One region of the Hydrogenophaga sp. PAMC20947 genome, then DNA from elsewhere that is predicted to be linked to it. Evidence: predicted binding sites of a transcription regulator. Region 1 holds the regulator's gene; each other region holds the start of a gene.
What was found. Region 1 encodes sigma-54, which starts transcription at its own class of promoters, with help from an activator protein. Its sites were predicted from a motif close to TGGCANGNAANCTGCTTT; they were not measured.
Positions count from the first base shown of each region.

Region 2: E5678_RS18035 (pilin) is a predicted target of sigma-54. The motif match lies at 929-946, and genes of this name have one in related genera.
Region 3: E5678_RS18025 (pilin) is a predicted target of sigma-54. The motif match lies at 2,204-2,221, and genes of this name have one in related genera.
Region 4: glnA (type I glutamate--ammonia ligase) is a predicted target of sigma-54. The motif match lies at 1,415-1,432, and genes of this name have one in related genera.

Region 1 is NZ_CP039252.1:3,459,907-3,463,282, forward strand. It holds gene rpoN (RNA polymerase factor sigma-54) at 182-1,831, opposite strand; gene lptB (LPS export ABC transporter ATP-binding protein) at 1,970-2,719, opposite strand; gene lptA (lipopolysaccharide transport periplasmic protein LptA) at 2,758-3,376, opposite strand, start outside.
Region 2 is NZ_CP039252.1:3,940,408-3,943,783, forward strand. It holds gene E5678_RS18030 (pilin) at 1-360, shown strand, start outside; gene E5678_RS18035 (pilin) at 1,005-1,433, shown strand; gene E5678_RS18040 (hypothetical protein) at 1,768-2,271, shown strand; gene moaC (cyclic pyranopterin monophosphate synthase MoaC) at 2,423-2,860, opposite strand; gene E5678_RS18050 (M48 family metalloprotease) at 3,014-3,376, shown strand, end outside.
Region 3 is NZ_CP039252.1:3,937,016-3,940,391, forward strand. It holds gene E5678_RS18010 (adenylate/guanylate cyclase domain-containing protein) at 1-136, shown strand, start outside; gene E5678_RS18015 (3',5'-cyclic-nucleotide phosphodiesterase) at 204-1,007, shown strand; gene E5678_RS18020 (pilin) at 1,245-1,664, shown strand; gene E5678_RS18025 (pilin) at 2,280-2,708, shown strand; gene E5678_RS18030 (pilin) at 3,324-3,376, shown strand, end outside.
Region 4 is NZ_CP039252.1:401,064-404,439, reverse strand. It holds gene glnA (type I glutamate--ammonia ligase) at 1-1,365, opposite strand, end outside; gene E5678_RS01855 (molybdopterin-binding protein) at 1,622-2,446, opposite strand; gene E5678_RS01850 (EI24 domain-containing protein) at 2,479-3,376, opposite strand, start outside.

The DNA.
Region 1 (3,376 bases):
GCGCTAACAGCCGTCATTCCTTCCAGTGCACACCACGGAACTGGATCTGGCAGGCCGGTTGGTGCAATCCCCGCGCGCAGGGACACAGGGGGCCTGCACCCTGAACACACCACAGAACTGGCTTCACCAGGCCGCAGGTGCAGCCCCCATCAGGGGGAAGGGGCGAAGCGGTGCAGGAGGGCTACAAGGTTTTTCGCAAATTGGCGGGCGCGATGCGCAACGCTTCCCGGTATTTGGCCACAGTACGGCGGGCACACTCAATACCCTGCGCTTTGAGCAGTTCGGAAAGCTGGTTGTCTGACAATGGTTTTGACGCGTTTTCAGCGGCAATGAGCTGTTTGAGCAAGGCGCGCACCGCTGTGCTCGATGCGTTGCCGCCAGTCTCCGTGCCCAGCGATGAGCCAAAAAAGTACTTGAGTTCGTAGGTGCCGAACGGCGTGGCCATGTACTTGGCGGTGGTCACACGGCTGATGGTGGACTCGTGCAAGCCCAGCTCGTCGGCGATTTCGCGCAACACCAGCGGCCGCATGGCGAGCTCGCCATGCATGAAAAAATTGCGCTGCCGTTCGACAATGGCCGAGGACACGCGCAGGATGGTGTCGAACCGCTGCTGGATATTCTTGATGAACCAGCGCGCCTCCTGCAAACGCTGCTGCATGGCGGCATGGCCTGCTTCGCCGCCACCCCCTTTCCCACCCCGGTTCTGACGCAGGGCGTTGGCGTATACATCGTGCACCCTCAACCGCGGCATGACGTCGGGGTTGAGCTGCACCTTGAAGCCACGCCCGGCGTGCGTGACCAGGACATCGGGCACAACGACATTGCGCTCCACATCCACAAACCGCCGTCCCGGCTTGGGCTCCAGCCCGATGATCAGGCCAAGCGCTGCGCGCACCGTCTCATCGTCCAGCCCACACAACGCACACAAGCGCTTCACATCGCGCTTGGCGAGCAACTCCAGCGGTTGTCGGCAAATCACCAGCGCAGCCTGGGCAACCGGCGTGTTGCGCAAGTCTTCGATCTGCAGACGCAAACACTCGCCGAGATCCCGCGCACCCACGCCGATGGGCTCCATGTTGTGCAGCCAGCCCAGCGCCATGCGCAGCTGCTCTTCCGCGACTTCAATCGCCGCAATACTGGGCGATGCAGCTTCGCGCCCGTGCAGCAGCCGCCAAAAGGCCAACGCCAATTCTGTCCAGTCGTCATCGAGATAACCATCGTCGTTGAGCGACTCGATCAGGAAATACAGTGCGGCCTGATCGGTTTCGCTCAGGCGCAAACAGCGGGCCTGCTCATGGAGGTGATCTTGCAGGCTGACCGGCGCTCGGGCCAGATCAGCCGCCGTTGCCGTTTCGTCGTCACCCCCGGAAGAGCCACTGTTGCGCGCGGGCGCATCACCGCCCCACTCGCCGTCGTCGGGCGCCATTTCCACGGAGCCGTCGCCGTCCCAATTTTCTTCCAACGCCCCGTCTCCATCGGCCTTGCGCTCGGCGGCTTCCCCAGCCGCACTCTCACTGGGCTCACTGGCTGTCGACGATGTGCCTTGGCTGAAGGGCAACTCTGAATCGGGGGCAACAGATTCGCCCTCGGGAGCCGCCGCCGCTTCGGCAATTTGCTCTCCTGCGCTGACCGGGACATCGCTGTGATCAAGCCCAAAATCTTCGCGGTCAGCGGTTTCATCCGCACGATCGAGAAACGGGTTTTCATCGAGCATCTGCTCGACTTCCTGCGCCATTTCAAGGGTAGAGAGCTGCAGCAAGCGGATCGACTGCTGCAGCTGTGGCGTGAGCGCGAGATGCTGCGAAACGCGCAGCGACAAACCTTGCTTCATGCCAAGGCGCCTAGCGACACGTCAAAACGCTGGAGCGGAACGTCACGCTGGAGCCACCAGCAGGTTCGCCCAAAGCCTCGCTCATTCCCATCAGGGAGCACCGAACCACAGCAGCATGGAACAACGGATTGGCCACCATCACATGCGGAAGTTCTCGCCGAGGTATACCCGGCGAACATCGGCGTTTTCCACGATCTCTTCACTGGTGCCACTCGCCAGGACATGACCATCGCTGATGATGTAAGCGTGGTCACAAATACCCAGCGTCTCACGCACGTTGTGATCGGTGATGAGCACCCCGATGCCTCTGGATTTGAGAAAACTGATGATGTGCTGGATTTCGAGCACTGCGATCGGATCGATACCGGCAAAGGGTTCGTCCAACAGGATGAACCGAGGGCGCGAAGCCAGAGCCCGCGCGATTTCCACTCGACGGCGCTCACCGCCCGACAGGGATGGCGCAGGCGAGTTGCGCAAGTGCTCCACGCGCAAGTCCTTGAGCAGTTCGTCCAGACGTTGGTCAATTTCGGGTTCGCTCAGCGGCTGACCGGCCGGGTTGCGCTGCAACTCCAGCACGGCGCGCACGTTTTGCGCCACAGTGAGCTTGCGAAAGATGGAGGATTCCTGGGGAAGGTAGCCCAAGCCCAAGCGCGCCCGGCGGTGAATGGGCAGCTCTTCGATGCGCTGTTCGTCGAGCAAGATCTCACCACCATCGGCCCTTAGCAAACCCACGATCATGTAAAACGAAGTGGTCTTGCCCGCCCCGTTGGGGCCCAGAAGCCCCACAACCTCACCTTTGCCGACCGACAGGGACACGTTCTTGACGACCTGCCGGCTGCCATAGGCCTTTTTCAAGCTGCGCACTTCCAGACGACTGCGCACCGCCATCGACTCCAGTCCCCCCGCAGAGGGGATCTCCGCTACGTTCACTTGCGTTTCTCGTTGATTTTGGAGCTGGGTCGCAACTTGGCGGGTTCAGAATTGGCGGGCGCCGGTGCCGGTGCATTGCGTACGGCATCGGGAATCGGCGTCAGCATGGCGCGCACACGGCCCGACGGGTTGGCCGGCGTGCTGCTGGCCGCGCCCCCTTTGACCGTGAACACTTCAGACACGCTGTTGTAGGTGATCTGGTTGCCCAGATTCTCGTCATTGATGGCAGTGCCGCGGTAGCGGCGCAACGCAGCGTTGCCCGTGAGCACCACCGTCTGGGCCTTGCTGTCGTATTCGATGCGGTCGGCCTCTCCTTCGACCCATTCGTCCAGCCCTTCGCGCTTCTGGCGAAAAAACCCGGGCTCGCCCAGCAACAACCCAAACTGGTTGCCCTGGGTGTCTTGGCGCACATCCATTTTGTTGCCGCGCATGATGATCGTGCCCTTGGTGATCACGACCTTGCCGGTGAACACACTGGTCAGGGTCGCGTCGTCGTAACGCAGAGAGTCGGCCTCGATGTTCATGGGCTTGTCCTTGTCGGCCAGCTCAGCGTGGGCAACGCCGACCGTCAACATCAAACCCGCGATTGCGGCCAGGAAACGGGGAGTCCGGGGA
Region 2 (3,376 bases), 480 kb from region 1:
ATCGGTATTCTGGCTGCTGTGGCTCTGCCCGCTTACCAGGACTACACCGTGCGTGCTCGCGTGTCTGAATCGTTGGTTGCCGCTTCCGCTGCCAAAATTGCCGTGGCTGAAAATGCCGCCAACGGGCAAGCCTTGGCGTCGGGTTGGGTTGCACCTTCAGCCACTCCTAATATGACATCTGCTGCGATTGCCGCTGATGGTGTGATCACCGTGACGACCACGGCTCGCGCAGGTGGTGGAACGGTTACCTTTGTACCAGATCCAGTGCTGGTTGCTGGCACCATCCCAACCGATCGCATCGGTTGGACCTGTACCGGTGGCACATTGGTCGCGAAGTACCGCCCTGCTGCGTGCCGTTAATACGCTTCCGAAATCCCACGGGGTGCAACGCACCTTAGGGACTAGCCGAAAAGCCAACCACTTGTGAAAGCGGTTGGCTTTTGTTTCTTCGTATTCTGAAAAGTTGGCAAACTTGTTGGTTTGAGGAATGCAAAAATCGAGGTCTTCGCCTGAATCTCGAAGGGAATCTATGCCCCGGCCTCCTGCACTGCGCTGTCCTGATTTCAAGTCTGCACTCTCACGCGCTCGTTTTGCCGCACGTTGGGCATTGGCCCATCTGGGCGTCAGCCAGAGCCCGGGCCGATCATGGAGGAGACCCAGCGCTTTGACGAGCTGCCCAGCCGGGACGGTGGTGTGCGCCACGATATCCGTTGGCTGAGCGCGGGGCAGACGTTTGATCTGTGATGGGTGTGCCGGTTTAGGGGTGGTGCGACGGGGCTGGTTCACCGATTGAAACACGGTGACAATTATTGTCACAAAGCCCTAAGGTGACGAAAAACGTCACCGCTTACCGCCATCAGACTGCACAAAATGTCACCTGATGGGCCCCAACCGTGAAATAGCGCAAGAAAAACCGCCTATTTCACGCTGGCACGGTCCCTGCTGAGTAAACCCCGTCTTCCACTCATCGTGGTTTTTGTTCCCCCCATTCAAGGAGTTTTCTCATGAATCGTTCTATGCAAAAAATGCAAAAGGGTTTTACCCTCATCGAATTGATGATCGTGGTGGCCATCATCGGTATTCTGGCTGCTGTGGCTCTGCCCGCTTACCAGGACTACACCGTGCGTGCTCGCGTGTCTGAATCGTTGGTTGCCGCTTCCGCTGCCAAAATTGCTGTAGCTGAAAACGCCGCCAACGGGCAAACCCTTGCGTCGGGTTGGGTTGCACCTTCAGCCACTCCTAATATGACATCTGCTGCGATTGCCGCTGATGGTGTGATCACCGTGACGACCACGGCTCGCGCAGGTGGTGGAACGGTTACCTTTGTACCAGATCCAGTGCTGGTTGCTGGCACCATCCCAACCGATCGCATCGGTTGGACCTGTACCGGTGGCACATTGGTCGCGAAGTACCGCCCTGCTGCGTGCCGTTAATACGCTTCCGAAATCCCACGGGGTGCAACGCACCTTAGGGACTAGCCGAAAAGCCAACCACTTGTGAAAGCGGTTGGCTTTTGTTTCTTCGTATTCTGAAAAGTTGGCAAACTTGTTGGTTTGAGGAATGCAAAAATCGAGGTCTTCGCCTGAATCTCGAAGGGAATCTATGCCCCGGCCTCCTGCACTGTGCTGTCCTGATTTCAAGTCTGCACCCTCTCGCGCTCGTTTTGCAGGGCGTTGGGCCTTGGCCCATCTGGGTGTCAGCCTTGTGGTGGTTTCGCTGGCTGTTTGGTGTGTACTCACGTTATGGTATCCCCGCCCTTGGCGAACCATGCTGGGGATTGCCGGCATTCTGTTGATTCTTCTAGTAGTGGACGTGGTTTGTGGACCTTTGTTGACCTTGGTGCTGGCCAGCCCAAAAAAATCCAGACGAGAGCGCTGGGTTGACCTTTCGGTGGTCGCGATGGTGCAAGTGATAGCGCTGGCATACGGACTGACTTCGGTGTTTGATGCGCGTCCTGTGGTGCTGGCATTTGAGACGGATCGGTTGCTCATAGTGACCGCCAATGAGGTTCAGCTTGAGCGGCTGACTGCTGCGCCAGAAGGCTACCGCTCATTGCCCTTTGTAGGCCTGAATATGGTGGGCGTAAGACAAGCCCGTTCGACTGAGGAAGCGATGCAGAGTGCTGAGAGTTCGCTGCAAGGCGTATCGCCGGGAATGCGGCCGGACTGGTGGCTCCCTGTTGATGCGGTTGTTCCTGCGTTGCTGCTCAAAGTACGCCCGATTGATGATTTGATCGCCGCGCGGCCCACTGACCGCAAAATTCTGGAATAGGCGGTGCAGGCGACCGGACAATCCAGCAAAAGCTTGCGATTTTTACCTTTGACGTCGAGCAAACAACTGGACTGGGTCGCGCTTGTGAACGCCCGGGGTGAAATGGTCGGCTACGCGCCGGTGGACGGCTTCTTTTGAAGGCGCTCCCCTTTTAGCTCGGCGCCACAAAATGCCCGCTTTTCCCACCCATCTTCTCCACCAGCTTCACCCCACCGATCGTCATGCCCCGGTCCACGGCCTTGCACATGTCGTAAATGGTGAGCAGGGCCACGCTCACGGCTGAGAGGGCTTCCATTTCCACGCCGGTCTGGCCGGTGCATTCGGCGGTGGTGCGGCAGCGCACGCTGTTGGAGGCTGTTTCGACCTCGAACTCCACGGCCACGCGGGTGAGGGCGATGGGGTGGCACAGGGGAATCAGGTCGCTGGTGCGCTTGGCGCCCTGGATGCCGGCGATGCGGGCAATGCCGAGCACATCGCCTTTTTTGGCGGTACCGCTCTGGATCAGCGCCAGGGTGGAGGGCTCCATGGTGATGCGGCCTTCGGCCACTGCGGTTCGCTTGGTGCTGGCTTTGTCGCCCACATCCACCATATGGGCCTGGCCTTGCGCGTCAAAGTGCGTCAAAGGGCTGGTGGTGTCGGCAGGGGCAGAGACCAGGGGGGCGATGGGGTGGTTGGGGTCAGTCATGGCGAGATTTGCTTGCGCTTTACGGAAACCTTGCGGCGTTGGCGGCATCATACGGGGATGCACGCACTTGCCACCATGCCCATGCCCACCCCAAAACCCGCCCGCCCGCTGTGGCAACGCCTGACGGCGACCGCACTCGCGGCCATGCTGGTTGCCCAACCTTGGGCGCTGGCTCAGGCGCAAACCACGGGATCGGCGCCGGCGGCGTCATCTGCGTCAGCCTCTGGGAACACGGCTTCACCGCCGCTCGCCTCTGGCGGTTTGCCCGGACTGGGCGACGGCTCCGACATGTCGATCGCCGACGAGCGCCGGCTGGGCGACAGCATTGCCCGCCAGATCTACCAGGACCCGGACTACCTGGACGACCCGGTGCTGGTGGACTACCTGCAGGCGATCTGGCAGCCGCTGCTGGCGGCGGGC
Region 3 (3,376 bases), 480 kb from region 1:
GGTGCATTTGCTCAATCTCCGGCGTCAGAACGAGGAAAAAGTCCTTTACCGGCTTTACGCAGAGCGGGTAGTCTCCTTGAAGCGGTCGCCGCCCAGTCCCGATTGGGACGGCACGACCCAACTGAACACCAAATAACCCCCGCCGGACAGGTTGGCTTGCTTGCCGCTTGTCCGGGCTGAACCAACACCAACGCACACCACCAATGAGGGTCAAAGTCCTGGGCTGCTCCGGCGCGATCGCGCAAGGCTGCCGCACCACCTCTTTTTTGCTGGACGACGATGTTTTGATCGACGCCGGCACCGGCGTGGGCGATCTGAGCCTGGCGGAAATGGCGCGCATCAACCATGTGCTGCTCACCCATTCCCACCTGGACCATGTCGCCAGCCTCCCGCTCATGCTCGATGCCGTGGCCGCCTTGCGCCTGGCCGCGAAAGCACCGCCCCTGCAGGTCCATGCCCTGCCCGGCACCATAGCGGCCTTGCGGGTACACATCTTCAACAACCTGATCTGGCCCGACTTCGCCGCCATCCCCAGCGCCGAAGCGCCCTTGATGCGCTTTGTGCCCCTTGCTGAAGGCGAAGTGCTGGACGTGGGCGGTAAATCCATTGAAGTCTTGCCCGCCGTGCACACCGTGCCAGCCGTGGGTTACGCCGCTGCGTCCCCTACAGGCTACTGGGTCTTCAGCGGCGACACCGAGCGCAACCCGGCCTTCTGGCGCCGGGTCAACCAGCTGCAAGTGGCCATGCTCATCATCGAGACCGCCTTCAGCGACCGTGAGAAAGACCTGGCCCACCGCAGCCTGCACCTGGCCCCCAGTGTGCTGGCCTCAGAGCTCGACCAGATCCGCAGCGATCAGCGCTACCCCATCTACATCACCCACACCAAGCCGGCTGAGACTGGACTGATCATGGAAGAGATTCAGCGCTTCGACGAGCTGCCCAGCCGGGATGGTGGTGTGCGCCACGATATCCGTTGGCTGAGCGCGGGGCAGACGTTTGATCTGTGATGGAAGGGCAGGTGAGGGGGTGGTGGTGCGACAGGGCTGGTTCACCGCTTGAAACACGGTGACAAAAAACGTCACCGCCTATGGAGCCCAGGCCGCACAAATTGTCACCTGGTGGGCCCCAACCGTGAAATAGCGCAAGAAAACCCCGTCATTTCTAGTTGGCACGGTCCCTGCTAAATGCGATCCGTCTTTTAACCATCGTGGTTTTTGTTCCACCCTCAGTCAAGGAGTTTTCTCATGAAGCGCAAATTGCAACAAGGTTTCACCCTCATCGAATTGATGATCGTGGTGGCCATCATCGGTATTCTGGCTGCTGTGGCTCTGCCCGCTTACCAGGACTACACCGTGCGTGCTCGCGTGTCTGAATCGTTGGTTGCCGCTTCCGCTGCCAAAATTGCTGTAGCTGAAAATGCCGCCAACGGGCAAGCCCTTGCATCGGGCTGGATCGCTCCTGCAGCGACGCCCAACCTGGCCAGCGCTGCGATTGCCGCTGATGGTGTGATCACCGTGACGACCACGGCTCGCGCAGGTGGTGGAACGGTTACCTTTGTACCAGATCCAGTGCTGGTTGCTGGCACCATCCCAACCGATCGCATCGGTTGGACCTGTACCGGTGGCACATTGGTCGCGAAGTACCGCCCTGCTGCGTGCCGTTAATACGCTTCCGAAATCCCACGGGGTGCAACGCACCTTAGGGACTAGCCGAAAAGCCAACCACTTGTGAAAGCGGTTGGCTTTTGTTTCTTCGTATTCTGAAAAGTTGGCAAACTTGTTGGTTTGAGGAATGCAAAAATCGAGGTCTTCGCCTGAATCTCGAAGGGAATCTATGCCCCGGCCTCTTGCACTGTGCTGTCCTGATTTCAAGTCTGCACCCTCTCGCGCTCGTTTTGCAGGGCGTTGGGCCTTGGCCCATCTGGGCGTCAGCCAGAGCCCGGGCTGATCATGGAGGAGACCCAGCGCTTTGACGAGCTGCCCAGCCGGGGCGGTGGTGCGCGCCACGATGTCCGTTGGCTGAGCGCGGGGCAGACGTTTGATCTGTGAAGGGTGTGCCGGTTTAGGGGTGGTGCGACGGGGCTGGTTCACCGCTTGAAACACGGTGACAAAAAACGTCACCGCTTACCGCATCAGACTGCACAAAATGTCACCTGATGGGCCCCAACCGTGAAATAGCGCAAGAAAAACCGCCTATTTCACGCTGGCACGGTCCCTGCTGAGTAAACCCCGTCGTCCACCTATCGTGGTTTTTGTTCCCCCCATTCAAGGAGTTTTCTCATGAATCGTTCTATGCAAAAAATGCAAAAAGGTTTTACCCTCATCGAATTGATGATTGTGGTGGCCATCATCGGTATTCTGGCTGCTGTGGCACTGCCCGCTTACCAGGACTACACCGTGCGTGCTCGCGTGTCTGAATCGTTGGTTGCCGCTTCCGCTGCCAAAATTGCAGTAGCTGAAAACGCCGCCAACGGGCAAGCCCTTGCATCGGGTTGGGTTGCACCTTCAGCCACTCCTAATATGACATCTGCGGCGATTGCCGCTGATGGTGTGATCACCGTGACAACCACGGCTCGCGCAGGTGGTGGAACGGTTACCTTTGTACCAAATCCAGTGCTGGTTGCTGGCACCATCCCAACCGATCGCATCGGTTGGACCTGTACCGGTGGCACATTGGTCGCGAAGTACCGCCCTGCTGCGTGCCGTTAATACGTTTCCGAAATCCCACGGGGTGCAACGCACCTTAGGGACTAGCTGAAAAGCCAACCACTTGTGAAAGCGGTTGGCTTTTGTTTTTTCGTATTCTGAAAAGTTGGCAAACTTGTTGGTTTGAGGAATGCAAAAATCGAGGTCTTCGCCTGAATCTCGAAGGGAATCTATGCCCCGGCCTCCTGCACTGTGCTGTCCTGATTTCAAGTCTGCACCCTCTCGCGCTCGTTTTGCAGGGCGTTGGGCCTTGGCCCATCTGGGCGTCAGCCAGAGCCCGGGCTGATCATGGAGGAGACCCAGCGCTTTGACGAGCTGCCCAGCCGGGGCGGTGGTGCGCGCCACGATGTCCGTTGGCTGAGCGCGGGGCAGACGTTTGATCTGTGAAGGGTGTGCCGGTTTAGGGGTGGTGCGACGGGGCTGGTTCACCGCTTGAAACACGGTGACAAAAAACGTCACCGCTTACCGCATCAGACTGCACAAAATGTCACCTGATGGGCCCCAGCCGTGAAATAGCGCAAGAAAAACCGCCTATCTCAAGTTGGCACGGTCCCTGCTCCATAAAACATGTCTTCTTCCCATCGTGGTTTTTGTTCCCCCCATTCAAGGAGTTTTCTCATGAATCGTTCTATGCAAAAAATGCAAAAAGGTTTTACCCTCATCGAATTGAT
Region 4 (3,376 bases), 1.8 Mb from region 1:
GCGGTTCACTTCGGCCATCTTCAGTTCGATGTAGGCATCGAGCATGGAGTCGGTGAACACACCGCCCTTGGTCAAGAACGCGCGATCCTTGTCAAGGTACTCCAGCGCCTGGTCCAGGCTGTGGCACACGGTCGGGATCAACTTGTCTTCTTCGGGTGGCAGGTGGTAGAGATCCTTGGTGGCGGCTTCGCCCGGATGGATCTTGTTTTCCACGCCATCCAGACCGGCCATCAACAGCGCGGCGAAACCCAGGTAGGGGTTCATCAGTGGATCGGGGAAGCGGGCTTCCACGCGGCGGCCCTTGGGGTTGGCCACGTAAGGAATGCGGATCGAAGCCGAGCGGTTCTTCGCCGAGTAAGCCAGCTTCACAGGTGCTTCGAAGTGAGGCACCAAACGACGGTAGCTGTTGGTTCCCGGGTTGGTGATGGCGTTGAGTGCACGGGCGTGCTTGATGATACCGCCCACGTAGTACAACGCGAATTCGCTCAGGCCCGCGTAGCCGTCGCCAGCGAACAGGTTCTTGCCGTCTTTCCAGACCGACTGGTGCACGTGCATGCCGCTGCCGTTGTCGCCGGCGTAGGGCTTGGGCATGAAGGTCGCGGTTTTGCCATAGGCATTGGCCACGTTGTGCACCACATACTTTTGCAAAATCGTCCAGTCAGCGCGTTGCACCAAGGTGCTGAAGCGCGTGCCGATCTCGTTCTGTCCGGCGCCAGCCACTTCGTGGTGGAACACCTCGACCGGAATGCCCAACGATTCGAGAATCAGCGACATCTCGGCGCGCATGTCTTGCGTGCTGTCGACGGGAGGCACAGGGAAATAGCCGCCTTTGACCGAGGGACGGTGGCCGCGGTTGCCGCCTTCGAGCTTGGCGCCCTTGTTCCAGGGAGCTTCGTACTCTTCGATTTCGTAGAAGGTGTGGCCTGGAGACGTGCTCCAGCGCACGCCGTCAAACAAGAAGAATTCTGGCTCTGGTCCGAAGAAAGCGGTATCGCCCAGACCGGAGGCCTTGAGGTAAGCCTCAGCGCGCTTGGCGATGGAACGCGGATCGCGGTCATACGACTTGCCATCGGTGGGCTCGATCACGTCGCAGGTGAGGATCAGCGTGGTCTCTTCGTAGAAGGGATCAATATTGGCAGTGCTGGGATCGGGAACCAGCTGCATGTCAGAGGCTTCGATGCCCTTCCAGCCAGCAATGGACGAGCCATCAAACGCATGACCCGAGGTGAATTTCTCTTCATCAAAATGGGACACTGGCACCGTGGTGTGCTGTTGTGCGCCACGGGTATCGGTGAAACGGAAATCAACGAATTTGACTTCGTTGTCTTTCACCATTTGCATCACGTCTGCGACGGTCTTGGCCATCAAATACTCCTGTTTCTGAATGAGGGATTGAACTTACGACTTGGCATGACACGCAGTTTCTGTGCCAGCCCTCTGACCGTGCACGCTGGCAAACCGGCGCAGACGACCTTCATTCAGAATTATCGCGCAGACACAGGGCGCAGCCACTCTGGACACGGGCGCATTGCACCGCTTTCGATGACCAAGGACCGCCCGCCGTCCAAATGCACCAAAAAAGAGCGAAAAACCTGAAACGCACCCATTTGGTGAATTTCGATCAACGCACCATTTCGGGGCCCAACTCGGCGCCCAGTGCAGCCAGGCCAACCAGCAGCACGTCAAACGCCACGCCCACAGCGACCGGATCCCCCTTGACCCCCAATTCAATATGGCGCCCGTATTGCGGGTGGTCCACGCTCGGCAGACTGAACACCTTCACCGCGTGATCCCGCTCGATCTGCTCCATCAAGGGCGTGAGCGCAGCCTCCATGGACCCCATCACGACGACAGAGCGTTCCTGCCAGGCGTCGGCTCGGTGCCAGGCGCTGTACTCGGTGTCAAGAACCGATTCGATCATGGGCCAGGCCATCACCGGAAAACCCGGAACAAAATGCACCGAACCGCCACCCGGCCCATCGCACGAAAAACCGGGAATCTTGTTGTACGGGTTGTTGATGATGCGTGCGCCCTGCGGAAACACGCCCATGTTGAACCGGTGCACGTTGTCGGCTCGGTCTGGATCAAACACTTTCCCCTGCTCCAGCGCCACCTCCCGCATGCGCTGCTCGATCAAGGTGCGCGCCTCGGGGTGCAAGGCCAGCTCGCTGCCCAGCGCCGCTGCGGCGCACTGACGGGTGTGATCGTCGGGTGTCGCCCCGATGCCACCGCAGGAAAACACGGCGTCCCCTGAGCCCAACGCATCGCGCAAAGTGGCCGTGATGCGGGCCCGGTCGTCCCCGACACACGTCGCCCAAGACAGGTTAAGCCCCCGCGCTTGCATCAACTCGATGACTTTGGGCAGGTGTTTGTCGGCACGTCGGCCCGACAGGATTTCGTCACCAATGATGATCAGGCCGAAGGCCGGTGCAGAAGAAGCAGTCATAGAACCAGCAGAAACATGCAAATGAATTTTTTTTAACGCGCAGTAGCACCGTCTGCGTCTTGCGGCGGTACCCGCTCCAACAATGGCAGCTCCGGGCGAGCCGCCGCCTGCGTCGGGTCGGCATCCAGCACGTCAACGTCCCCGAGGCCGCGCAGCTTGGCCAGGGCCGCCAGGCAGAAGTGGGCAAACCACAACGACGCAAAGGCAAACACCAAGGTGTATATCCAGATCGCCACGGGGACCAAAACAGGCGCCAGCACGATCGCAAAGGCGCCCCATGCCCACAGCAGACTGGGCGCTGCGCCCATGTACCCGCTCAGTATCCCCATCAGCAAGAGGCTGCTGCGATTCTCGCGCAAGAGGGTCTTGCGCTCTTCGACGCTGGCATGGCTGGCCAGCGCGTCAAAGGCAAATACCCGGTAGGTCAACCACCCCCAAATGACCGGAGGCAACACCAGCACCAACGGAGGGATCAACCACAAAGGCATCGACACAACGAGCGCCAGCACGGCCAGCGACGTCGATCCCAGGGACCAGAGAATGCTCACCACCAGCGAGCCCCCTTGTTTGAGCTCCAGGCCGGCAAAACGCCGGCGCCCCACCATGGCCACCATCGTGGGCGTCATGAACACCGCGACCAGCAGCAAACAAACGACAACGATGACCGGCGTCGCCAGAATCAGCACAAACAAAGGTGCAAATACGGTGCGCAGCGATTCCATGCCGATGCGCTCCAGCCACCCCAGAAACGCCTGCATCAGCTGGTAGCTCTCCAACCAGGCAGCCACCGACGCCACCGTGTCTTCCCAGAAAAAATACCCCAGCCCAAACGACGCCACCACCATCAAGACCAGCGGCAGAAAAGACAGGCCGATCACCCGTGGATGCACACAATAGGCCGCCGCCCGCCAGAACGAATCCAACATCAGT